2 regions of the Hylemonella sp. GW821-FHT12C09 genome follow, and region 1 is predicted to be linked to the other one. Evidence: predicted binding sites of a transcription regulator. Region 1 holds the regulator's gene; the other holds the start of a gene.

Evidence for each region. The regulator NrdR, encoded in region 1, represses ribonucleotide reductase genes. The targets are predictions, from matches to a motif close to CACNANATNTNGTG.
Region 2: the regulator NrdR is predicted to act here: its motif matches at 2,303-2,316, upstream of AC1RRP_RS06915 (ribonucleoside-diphosphate reductase subunit alpha).

What each region holds. Positions count from the first base shown of each region.
Region 1 covers NZ_JBXAQQ010000005.1:20,563-26,721, forward strand. Annotated here, with positions in the region: gene AC1RRP_RS09660 (pilus assembly protein) at 1-658, shown strand, start outside; gene AC1RRP_RS09665 (hypothetical protein) at 668-1,375, shown strand; gene AC1RRP_RS09670 (GspH/FimT family pseudopilin) at 1,512-2,063, shown strand; gene nrdR (transcriptional regulator NrdR) at 2,065-2,514, opposite strand; gene glyA (serine hydroxymethyltransferase) at 2,524-3,768, opposite strand; ZMP/ZTP riboswitch at 3,804-3,943, opposite strand; gene AC1RRP_RS09685 (transglycosylase SLT domain-containing protein) at 3,981-4,784, opposite strand; gene AC1RRP_RS09690 (DUF349 domain-containing protein) at 5,646-6,159, shown strand, end outside.
Region 2 covers NZ_JBXAQQ010000003.1:226,565-232,723, reverse strand. Annotated here, with positions in the region: gene AC1RRP_RS06925 (sigma-54-dependent transcriptional regulator) at 1-1,429, shown strand, start outside; gene ampD (1,6-anhydro-N-acetylmuramyl-L-alanine amidase AmpD) at 1,426-2,022, shown strand; gene AC1RRP_RS06915 (ribonucleoside-diphosphate reductase subunit alpha) at 2,413-5,313, shown strand; gene AC1RRP_RS06910 (ribonucleotide-diphosphate reductase subunit beta) at 5,441-6,159, shown strand, end outside.

The DNA.
Region 1 (6,159 bases):
CGGGAGATTCCTGGGGGTTTCTGACATCAGCGATCCGCAGTTCCAGTCTTTTTATGCGGTGGTCGACAGTGGCGGCAGCACGACCTTGACGACGCCGCGTACCTCGGGCAGTGGCTTCGTCAAACAGGTACTGTCCGATGGCACATGCCCCACAACGGCGCCTTCCTCGGTCTGTGCGCAAGGACAGACGGTTCGCATGTCCACGTCGAACCCCGTGGACTGGACTTCGAACAAGGGCTGGTACATGGACTTTCTGGGTGCCGGTGAGCGCGCCAACACAGACCCCAGCCTCGGTCTCGGGACCCTGCTGTTCACAACCAACCTGCCTTCCTTGACCTCGGGCAGCGTGTGCGGTGACCCCAGCACATCGGGCGCGAAAAGCTTCCTGTATTCCTTGGATTACAAATCGGGGGGCGCTGTAACCAACTCTTCGGGGGTTGCTGGTGTGTCCTTGGGTGATGGCGCAGTGACCCGCCCGGTCATGATCCTGATGGCCGACGGCACGGTACGCGCGCTGACGCGTGTGTCCAACGGCCTGTCGAGTGGGGATAGCAACAGTACCGACCAGGGGCAGACCGTGATTACCACGCCGCCGATCTACAAGGGCGCAGGAAGCGGCCTGAGGCGCGTATCCTGGCGCGAACTGACGATGCAGTAGTGAGCTGACTTGGCACCGGCGGGGTTGATAACGGGAGAGACTGGACGCATTGACATCCTGAAGGGGGGGCTTGCGCTCCTGGCTCGGCATCGCATCAACCTGCTGGCCCTTGCGCTGTCCTGCCTGTTCCATGCGGTGCTGTTCTGGGGGCTTGGAACCGAAGTCCTGAGCGGCAGCGCACTTTTCGGTCTGCGCTCTTCCTCGACGGTCGTTCGCTTCGCCCGCATGCCACTAGACGATGCCAGCATGAAGGTCGGGGAGCGTCGGTCCGAACCATCCGCCCCGGACAGCACAAAGCCTGGGCCGGTGGAGAAGCCCCAGGCTTCCGATGATTCAAAGCCGGCCGATCAGGGCGCTGCCCAGCGTCTCTCGTCCGACCCGATGCCCGTGCTGGGCGGACCCTTGCCGGAGCTTCACTATTTCTCCCCCGACGAGTTGTCGGTCAAGCCCCAGCTCATCAGCGACACCGAGGTCTCCGGGCCTACCTTTATCCCTGACATCCTTCCACTGCCGGTATTGGTGCAGCTCCTGATCAATGAGCAGGGTGGGGTGGACAAGGTCATTTTGGGCGAAAACTTCCTGTCTGATGTCGCCAGGAAATACATCGTGGAATCTTTTTCGGGCATGAGGTTCAGCCCGGGCATGCTGGGGGCGCTTCCTGTGAAATCCCAGTTGCAGATCGTGGTGAACCTGGATCCGGCCATTCCCGTCAACTAGAGCCCCCGGGCCATCCTCGGCCTCAGCCTGGGGATTTTTGATTGAAGGCATCCCCAATTTTGGGGATGCCTTTTTTCTTTGGCATGAATTAACTTACGTCCAGCTGCAACGGCCTCGTTGTTGAAGGAGGGTGCTCATGGTGTCCTGTCAGACTGCTAAAGGGTATTCGCTGCCTGAGGTGATGGTGGTGATGCTGGTGTTCTCCTTGTGCATGACGCAGGCGGTCCCCGCCATGTCGAGAGTGGTGGACAACGTCCGGATAAAAACCGGGGTGTCTGCGTTCATGGACAGCCTGCACCTCACCCGTTCCGAGGCCATACGGCGTAACGCGCGCGTTGTATTGTGCAAATCGGTTTCCGGGAGCGCTTGCACGCCAACTGGCGCATGGGAGAGTGGCTGGATCGTATTTCAGGACGCGAATGGCAACGGGGTGGTCGATCCAGGCGAAGAGGTGCTTCGCAGAGAAGCCTCGTTGCCGTCGGGCTTGCGGATCGTCGGCAACACTACAGTCGATGACTACGTGGCGTATACGGGGCTGGGGAAAACCACCCTGAACTCAGGCGCGTTTCAGGCTGGCACCATTACGGTGTGCCAGCCATCGACACAGAGGGTCGATGGCTACCAGATCGTTATCAACAGCTCGGGACGAGCGCGTGTCGCCAGGGCAGCGTTGAACGCGTGCCTTTGATTCAGCGCCGCACCTCATCCACCAGCGTCTTGAACTCGTCGATGTCTTCGAAGCTGCGGTAGACGCTGGCAAAGCGCACATAGGCCACCTTGTCCAGCTTCTTGAGTTCGCGCATCACCAGCTCGCCGATACGGGTGGATGGCACTTCGCGGAGGCCAAGATTGAGCAGTTTCTCCTCGATGCGCTCAATGGCGCTGTCGATCTGTTCGGTGCTGACGGGCCGTTTGCGCAGCGCCAGCTGCATCGAGGCGATGAGCTTGCCGCGCTCGTACTCGATACGCCGTCCGTCCTTCTTGACGATGGACGGGAAATTGACGTCAGGCCGTTCGTAGGTGGTGAAACGCTTCTCGCAGGCGCCGCACTGGCGGCGCCTGCGGATGAAATCCCCGTCCTCTGAAATCCGGGTCTCGACGACCTGGGTTTCAGAGTTTCCGCAGAAGGGGCATTTCATCGGGGGTGCTTACTTGTAGACCGGGAAGCGGGCGGTCAGGGCGTTGACCTTGGCGCGCACGGCAGCGATGTTGGCCTCGTCACGCGGCTTGTCCAGCACGTCGGCAATCAGGTTGGCCGTCATGCGGGCTTCCTCGTCCTTGAAACCACGCGTGGTCATGGCCGGCGTGCCGACGCGCACACCGCTGGTGACCATGGGCTTTTCCGGGTCGTTCGGGATGGCGTTCTTGTTGATGGTCATGTGGGCGGCGCCCAGCACGGCTTCGGCTTCCTTGCCGGTGATGCCCTTGGAGCGCAGGTCCACCAGCATGACGTGGCTTTGCGTGCCGCCGCTGACGATGCGCAGGCCGCGCTGGGTCAGGGTTTCGGCCACGATCTTGGCGTTCGTCACCACCTGTTGCTGGTAGGTCTTGAAGCCGGGGTCCATGGCTTCCTTGAAGGCCACGGCCTTGGCGGCGATCACGTGCATCAGCGGGCCGCCCTGCAGGCCGGGGAAGATGGCGCTGTTGATGGCCTTCTCATGCTGGGCCTTCATCAGGATGATGCCGCCGCGCGGGCCGCGCAGGCTCTTGTGGGTGGTGGAGGTCACCACGTCGGCGTGCGGCACGGGGTTGGGGTAGACGCCGGCGGCGATCAGGCCGGCGTAATGGGCCATGTCCACCATGAAGATGGCACCCACGTCTTTCGCCACCTTGGCGAAGCGCGCGAAGTCGATGTGCAGGCTGTAGGCCGACGCACCGGCGATGATGAGCTTGGGCTTGGATTCGTGCGCCTTCTTCTCCATAGCGTCGTAGTCGATCTCCTCCTTGGCGTTCAGGCCGTAGGACACCACGTTGAACCATTTACCCGACATATTGAGGGCCATGCCGTGGGTCAGGTGACCGCCTTCTGCCAGGCTCATCCCCATGATGGTGTCGCCGGGCTTGAGGAAGGCCAGGAAGACGGCCTCGTTGGCGGAGGCGCCGCAATGCGGCTGCACGTTGGCGGCATCGGCGCCGAAGATGGCCTTGACGCGGTCGATGGCCAGTTGCTCGGCCACATCCACGTGTTCGCAACCGCCGTAATAGCGCTTGCCCGGGTAGCCCTCGGCGTACTTGTTGGTGAGCTGGGTACCTTGTGCGGCCATGACAGCGGGCGAGGCGTAGTTCTCGCTGGCGATCAGCTCGATGTGGTGTTCCTGGCGGGCGTTCTCGGCCAGGATGGCGGCCCAGAGTTCGGGGTCGGTTTGTTCGACGAGGATGTTGCGGTTGTACATGGCAGTCGGAAAAAACAGGTGTCCCCCGCTGGGGTGGGGGCTGCCCAGGCGAACGGCTGAACACGGGACAAGGCTTGTTGCCTCATCCCGTGGCACGCTTCCCGGTGGTCTGTCCACGTCAGCGCCACCCGACCCAAGGGGTAGGGCACACCTATCGCCAGTCGCGTGCCCGGCTAGTGTAGCGGAGAGCAGCGACCGGGCCGATCCGGAGGTCAGGAGTTGAGCAGGACGACGGTCTCAGTCGTCGCCGGTTTGGCCGGCGCCGTCACCGGGATGGGCTGGACGGTCTGGGTCGGGACGGCGCGCCCGGAGGCCACCTGGACCAGGCGCGCATGCTCGGCCAGCACCTTGGCAGCGTAACCGCCATCGTCCGGCAGGTTGGCGGCGCCGACGTAGATGCGCAGGCCCCCTTCGATGGAGCCGGCGCGCCGGACATATTCCTGCAGGACCAGGGCGCCGACACGCAGGTTGGCGACCGGGTCAAAGGCGGCCAGCTTGCCGCCGAAGGCCTCGTACTTGTCGCTGTGCACGCGGGTCATGACCTGCATCAGGCCCTGGGCACCGACCGGGCTCTGCGCAAAGGGGTTGAAGCTGGATTCGATCGCCATGACCGAGAGCAGCAGCAGGGGGTCGATGTCGATGCGGCGGCCGATCTCATAGGCCTCCATCACCAGCGCCGAAACCGGCTCCGGCGCGACACGGTATTTCTTGCTGAGCCAGTAGGCCACTGCAGCCTGCTGTTTGGGCAGTTCATGCGGGTGGGCCGCCGTGGCGCGCTCGACGGCCACGGGCTCGGGCTCGATACCGCCGGTTTCGAATTGGCGGTTCTGCAGCCAGTCCATCAGCTGGACTTCTCCCGCCTGGCGGAGTTCCGGGCGGGCGACCAGGGCAATGGTGGCAAAAAGGACAGCCAGCCCCAACAGCGCAAAGCTGTTGTGGATGGTGGCGAAGAAGACTTGGGAGATATGGCGCGCGACGGATCGCAGGCCCTGGCCCATTTCTTGAAACGCTGTCATAGCACTTCCTCATCTCGCGTGGTGCCGGATCTGGGGCTGTGAGTTGTTCACAGAACCAGACCGCAGTCAGCACGTCTGGGTTGGTACGCCATCTGGATCGGCCTGGCGACGTGTTGCCGGCATGTGATCCGATGTAGCCGGGGTCGGCAGCGGAGTGGGGTAATCCCTAGTTCAGGGTGAAACGAATTGTAAGACCCCATATATAACCAGTCAAGAATATCAATTTAATTAACATTAAATGCATAACAAACCGATTTCAAAGCAAAGATGCTTCAAGGTAATCCATATAAATCAATGACTTACATAATTGACATCAAAAACAGCCTTAGCTCTACTGTATTTTGTAACAGTGCCTCTCCGTCGTTTTCGAGTTCCTTGGCGAGGGTCGTCGGGTGGCAATCAGGACAGAGGATTTCATTGATACGGTGATTTGAATCCCGTGGCGGGCGAACTAGAGTGAGGAGGCCTGTCACATCAGGCATCTCTGCTGGAAGTAGCCGGCACACACCTTCAGGGTGCAGGTGCCAGCGCCAAACTGGCAATCAAATGGAAGCAATCTCTTGCTTCCTTCGCATTGCGGGACTCGACTCTCCCCTTTGCGATACCCAGACGGCATGGGCTTGTAGCCCGCCGTCAGGCCCGGCGGGCTGGCTCATGGCCACCCGGCCGGGCTTTCTGCTTGTGGGGGCAAAAATCCGCGAAGCGGATGCAAATGACGGCGACAATCAGCCTCTTCATTTGCCACCCCGAGTCTGTGCCGTGTCCCCGTCTTCTTCTGCCCAACGCAACGATACCCAAGCCCTCGATGAACTGACAGGCGGTGCTTTTTCCGCGCCTACGGCGGGGGAGCGTGCTGCCCGCGTGCGCACCTGGCTGCAGAGCATGCCAGCTGCGGATCAGATGCAGCTGGTCTACCGAGAACTCAGCGTCAAGGACAAGGGGGCGGCCAAACTCCTGCGCGAGAAGCTGGACGAGCTCAAGCGCCAGCGCGACCAGGAGGGCATGGCGGCCGACTGGGCACAGAAGGCGCAGGCCTTGTTGGACGCTGCCAAATTGAACCTGGCCGACGCCATGGCCTGGCAGCGTGATGCCGCCAAGGCCGGTGCGCCGCTGAGCCGGGAGCCGCTGGCCACCCTCAAGACCCGCCTGGCGGACCGCGTGAAGGCCATTGAGGATGTGCAGCACCGTGCCCAGGTGCAGCGCGAGGCCGCTGTGCTGTTGGCCCAGCGCATCGAGGTGCTGTCCACCAAGTCCTGGGTCGACGCCCAGGCGATCGCCGAAAGCCTGGCGACTGACGTGAATCATTGGCAGGCCGAAGCGGCAGCGCTGCCGGGTGACCCGCATTGGACCAGCATCGACCTGCGTTTTGCGCCGC
Region 2 (6,159 bases), on a different contig from region 1:
GCTCTACGAGCTGACCCTGCTGCGCGAGGGTTACCACGTCGACGTGGCGGAAACCCTGGCCGACGCCTGGAAGCATCTCCAGGAGCACCGCTACGAGGTGTTGATCACCGACATGCGCCTGCCCGACGGCCTGGGCATCGAATTGCTCCAGCGCCTGCGCGCCCAACAGCGCGGCGAGCGTTGTGTGGTCATCACGGCCTATGGCTCGGCGGAAAACGCAGTGGAATCGCTCAAGGCCGGTGCCTTCGACTACCTGACCAAGCCGGTTGACCTGAAACAGTTCCGTACCGTCATCGCCTCGGCCGTCCAGGATGCTCTCACCCCCCGGGTCGCGCCCCCGCCCCCTCCCGCCGCGGTGACCGCACCGCGCACCACAGCCCAGCCCCCCGCAGGAGAAGCGGCACTGCAGCGCCTGGTAGGCAGCTCGCCCGCCATCCGCCAGGTACGCGAACGCATCCTCAAAGTGGCACGCAGCATGGCCCCGGTGCTGATCTGCGGTGAGTCCGGCACAGGCAAGGAGCTGACGGCACTGGCCCTGCACGCCAACAGCCATCGGGCCGGCGGCCCGATCGTGGCGGTGAACTGCAGCGCCATCCCGGAAAACCTGCTCGAAACCGAGTTCTTCGGCGTACGCAAGGGCGCCTACACCGGCGCCAACCAGGACCGCGACGGTTATTTCCAGGCCGCGCGCGGCGGTACCCTGTTCCTGGATGAAATCGGCGACCTGCCGCTGTCCATGCAATCCAAGCTGCTGCGCGCCATCCAGGAGCGCTGCGTGCGCCCGGTCGGCGGCACGCAGGAAGAGACCGTGGACGTGCGCGTCGTCAGTGCCACGCACAAGCATCTGGCGCGCGAGGTGCAGGAAGGGCGTTTCCGCCAGGACCTGTACTACCGTCTCAATGTGATCGAGATCGACATCCCCCCGCTGCGCGAGCGCCGCGAGGACCTGCCCGTGCTGTGCGACGCCCTGCTCAGGCGCATCAGCCAGGAGTCAGGCCTGCCCCTGCCCCGCCTGCTGCCCGAGACGCTGGTCCAGCTGGCCAAGCACCCGCTGACCGGCAATGTGCGCGAGCTGGAAAACCTGCTGCACCGCGCCGTGGCGCTGAGCGACGGTGGTGAATTGAGTTTCGACAGCCTTGACACCACACCGGCCATCCTGGACCCGACCGCCTTGGACCTGGCGCCCACCCTTCCGGGGGTGCTGCCGCCCAGCCTGGCCCCGACCACTCTGGAGCGCCCGGAGTTGCCCGCCGACCTGCAAGGCCACCTGGACCGCCAGGAGCGCGAGATCCTGGTCAAGGCCCTGCAGGAAACCGGGTTCAACCGCACGGCAGCAGCAGCCAAGCTGGGCCTGAGCCTGCGCCAGATCCGCTACCGGATCGCGCGCCTGAACATCGACACGCCGCAGGGCAATGACCCCGGCGCATGAGCAAGCATCCCGCCCCGGAACGCAACCGCCTGTGGGATGGCGGCTGGTACCGCTTTGCGCGCCGGCTGGACTCGCCCAACTTCGGGCCGCGTCCCACAGATGCCGCCGTGGACCTGCTGCTGATCCACTCCATCAGCCTGCCGCCGGGCCAGTATGGCGGCGACGAAGTGCAGCGCCTGTTCACCAATGCGCTGGACTGGAACGCCCACCCTTATTTCAAGAGCATCGAGGGCATGCAGGTCTCCTCGCATTTCTACATCCGCCGCAACGGCGAACTCTGGCAGTTCGTCAGCTGCGACGATCGCGCCTGGCATGCCGGCGTCTCCTGCTACCGCGGTCGCGACAACTGCAACGATGACTCGATCGGCATCGAACTCGAAGGCCTGGAAGGCGAGTCTTTCGAGGCCGGGCAATACGAAACCCTGGGCAGCCTGTGCGCCGCCCTGGGCCAGCGCTACCCGGTGCAACACATCGCCGGACACGAACACGTGGCCCCCGGTCGCAAGGCCGACCCCGGCCCCGGCTTCCAGTGGGCCGTGCTGCAGCAGGCCTTGGGCTGGCCGTCTCAGTATTTTCCCGAAGCGACCACCTGAGTCGGACCACCCGGCGACGGCGCACCGACCACGCATCACACCCCCGGAAAATCGGCCGTGCAGACGGCATGCGGGCTGGCACGGAAAATCCGCTGCCGTGCCGCATGCCTGCTGGCCTTCGAACTGGAAATGACGTGACTTCAAGCGGCGCGGCGCGCCAGCGCTGAATGTCCCGCTCACTGTTTCCGCAGCCAGCGACGGCCGCTTTTTTTGCGTCGGATACGCCCTGCGCTGTATGCCCGACGCTACACTACCTGTAGTGGCTTGTATTCACCAGACACACCATATATAGTGCTTTCTGCTCGCAGTGCTTTTCTCCAACAGATCGTATCGCGAGCCAGAATACGGCCCCCAAGAACCAACAACAGATTTGCTGACGACGAGGAAATAATGCAAACCGCTCTGAACCCCGCCACCCCCCCTCTGCACACCGGTGTCCTGACCATGCAAACCCAGGAAAACACGGCCGCCACCCCCCTGAACAACTACCAGATCATCCGCCGCAACGGCGCCGTCGTGCCCTTCGAGCCAAGCAAGATCGCCGTGGCCATGATGAAAGCCTTCCTGGCCGTGCACGGCACCCAGGGCGCCGCTTCGGCCAGCGTGCGCGAGGTGGTGGACGCCCTGACGCAGAACGTCGTGCGCGCACTCATGCGCTCGCGCCCGGGCGGCGGCACCTTCCATATTGAAGACGTGCAGGACCAGGTCGAACTGGGCCTGATGCGCGGCGGCCACCACGAGATTGCCCGCGCCTACGTGCTGTATCGCGAGCGCCGTACCCAGGAACGCGCCCAGCAATCCGCCCAGGCCGCACCGAAAGCGCCCCAGTTGCATGTGATCGATGGCGGCCAGCGCGTCTCGCTGGACTTGGGCAGCCTGCAGCAGCTGATCGAGAACGCCTGCGCCGGCCTGGGTGCCGACATCAAGCCCGATCCCATCGTCGCCGAGACCATGCGCAACCTGTACGACGGCGTGCCGATCGACGAGGTCTTCAAGGCCGCCATCCTGGCCGCCCGCACCCTGATCGAGAAAGATCCGGACTACACCTACGCCACCGCGCGCCTGCTCTTCCACACCATCGCCCGCGAGGTGCTGGGCCGCGACGTGCCGCAAGCCGGCATGGGCCAAGCGTATGCAGAGTACTTCCCCGACTTCATCAAGAAGGGTGTGGACAACGAGCTGCTCAACCCCGACATGCTGCAGTTCGACCTCAAGCGCCTGGGCGCCGCCCTCAAGGCCGACCGCGACCTGCAGTTCGACTACCTGGGCCTGCAGACCCTGTACGACCGTTATTTCCTGCACGTGCGCAAGAGCCGTATCGAACTGCCGCAAGCCTTCTTCATGCGCGTGGCCATGGGCCTCTCGCTGGGCGAGATCGACCGCGAAGCACGTGCCATCGAGTTCTATGAAGTACTGTCCTCCTTCGACTTCATGTCGTCCACGCCCACCCTGTTCAACGCCGGCACGCTGCGTTCGCAGCTCTCCAGCTGCTACCTGACCACCGTACCCGACGACCTGGACGGCATCTACGAGTCCATCAAGGAAAACGCCCTGCTGTCCAAATTCGCCGGCGGCCTGGGCAATGACTGGACGCGCGTGCGCGCCCTGGGCAGCCACATCAAGGGCACCAACGGCGAGTCGCAGGGCGTCGTGCCCTTCCTCAAGGTCGTGAACGACACCGCCGTGGCCGTGAACCAGGGCGGCAAGCGCAAGGGCGCGGTCTGCACCTACCTGGAGACCTGGCACCTGGACATCGAGGAGTTCCTGGAGCTGCGCAAGAACACCGGCGACGACCGCCGCCGCACGCACGACATGAACACGGCCAACTGGATCCCCGACCTGTTCATGCGCCGGGTCATGGAAAAGGGCGAGTGGACCCTGTTCTCGCCTTCCGATGTGCCGGACCTGCACGACCTCTTTGGCGCCGCCTTCGAGCAGGCCTATGTGGTCTACGAAGAAAAGGCCAAGCGCGGCGAAATCAAGCCCAGCAAGACGGTGCCGGCCACCGACCTGTGGCGCAAGATGCTCTCGATGCTGTTCGAGACCGGCCACCCCTGGATCACCTTCAAGGACGCCTGCAATGTGCGCTCGCCGCAGCAGCACGCCGGCGTGGTGCACTCGTCCAACCTGTGCACCGAGATCACGCTCAACACCAGCGACACCGAGACCGCCGTCTGCAACCTGGGCTCGGTCAACCTGCGCCAGCACCTCAAGAACGGCGCCATCGACCAGGAAAAGCTCAAGAAAACCGTGTCCACCGCCATGCGCATGCTGGACAACGTGATCGACATCAACTACTACGCCGTCAAGAAGGCGCGCGACTCCAACCTGCGCCACCGCCCCGTCGGCCTGGGCATCATGGGCTTCCAGGACGCGCTGTACGAACTGCGCATCCCCTATGCCAGCCAGGCCGCCGTGGAATTCGCCGACCAGTCCATGGAGGCCGTCTGCTACCACGCCTACTGGGCTTCGACCGAGCTGGCTCGCGAGCGCGGCCAGTACTCCAGCTACAAGGGCTCGTTGTGGGACCAGGGTGTCCTGCCGCTGGACACGCTGGACCTGCTGGCCAAAGCCCGCGGCGGTTATGTGGAGGTCGACCGCTCGGCCACCCTGGACTGGGACGCCCTGCGCAAGAAGATCGCCCGCGACGGCATGCGCAACTCCAACTGCGTGGCCATTGCACCGACCGCGACCATCTCCAACATCATCGGTGTGGACGCCTCGATCGAACCCTGCTTCGGCAACCTGTCGGTCAAGTCCAACCTGTCGGGCGAGTTCACCGTCATCAACAGCTACCTGGTGCGCGACCTCAAGCGACTGGGCCTGTGGGACGACGTGATGGTCATGGACCTCAAGCATTTCGACGGCTCGCTGGCCCCCATCGACCGCGTGCCGCAGGAGATCAAGTCCCTCTACGCCACGGCCTTCGAAGTCGAAACACTCTGGCTGGTGGAGGCTGCCGCACGCCGCCAGAAGTGGATCGACCAAGCCCAGTCGCTCAACATCTACATGGCCGGTGCCTCGGGCAAGAAGCTGGACGACACCTACAAGCTGGCCTGGCTGCGCGGTCTCAAGACCACCTACTACCTGCGCACGATGTCGGCCACGCACGCCGAGAAATCCACCGTGACGGCCGGCCGACTCAACGCGGTCTCCTCCGGCGGCGCGGCGAGCGGTGGCATGAGCGCCCTCGACGCAGCTGCAGCTGCAGCACAGGCACAGATGGCCACGGCCGCCACCGACATCAAGTTCTGCGCGATCGATGACCCGGGTTGCGAAGCCTGCCAGTGATCGCAGCCCGCATGTTGCAGAGCCTTCATGCCTGCGATGTTATTGAGCAACAGAATCGGGCGGCGATGTGAATGAATACTTTCCATTTCACGTCGTCGCTCCCATAATTCGCTGATTGGAACCTCCTATGTTGTCCTGGGACGAAGAAGTCAAGCCCACATCGTCAATGTCTTATGCCGGCGCTGCTGCGAGCAGTCGCCCGACTGAGCTTCCCTTGCAAACTCCCCAGCTGCGCATGGCGCAGCACCCGGCGGCACCTGTCGCCGCCGCTCCGGTCCCCAGCGCAACGTCCGCTGCGGCACAACGCATCAAGGCGGCCGACAAACGCATCATCAACGGCCAGACCGACGTCAACCAGCTGGTGCCCTTCAAGTACAAGTGGGCCTGGGAAAAATACCTGGCCACCTGCGCCAACCACTGGATGCCGCAGGAAGTGAACATGAACCGCGACATCGCCCTATGGAAGGACCCCAATGGTCTGACCGAGGACGAACGCCGCATCGTCAAGCGCAACCTCGGCTTCTTTACCACCGCCGACTCGCTGGCCGCCAACAACATCGTGCTGGGCACCTACCGCCACATCACGGCGCCCGAGTGCCGCCAGTTCCTGCTGCGCCAGGCTTTTGAAGAAGCCATCCACACCCACGCCTACCAGTACATCGTGGAATCGCTGGGCCTGGACGAATCCGAGATTTTCAGCGCCTACCTGGAAGTCCAGTCCATCCGCGACAAGGACGAGTTCCTGCTCCCGTTCATCAACGCGATCATGGACCCCAACTTCCACACCGGCACGCTGGAAACCGACCAGACCCTGCTCAAGAGCCTGATCGTCTTCGCCTGCCTGAT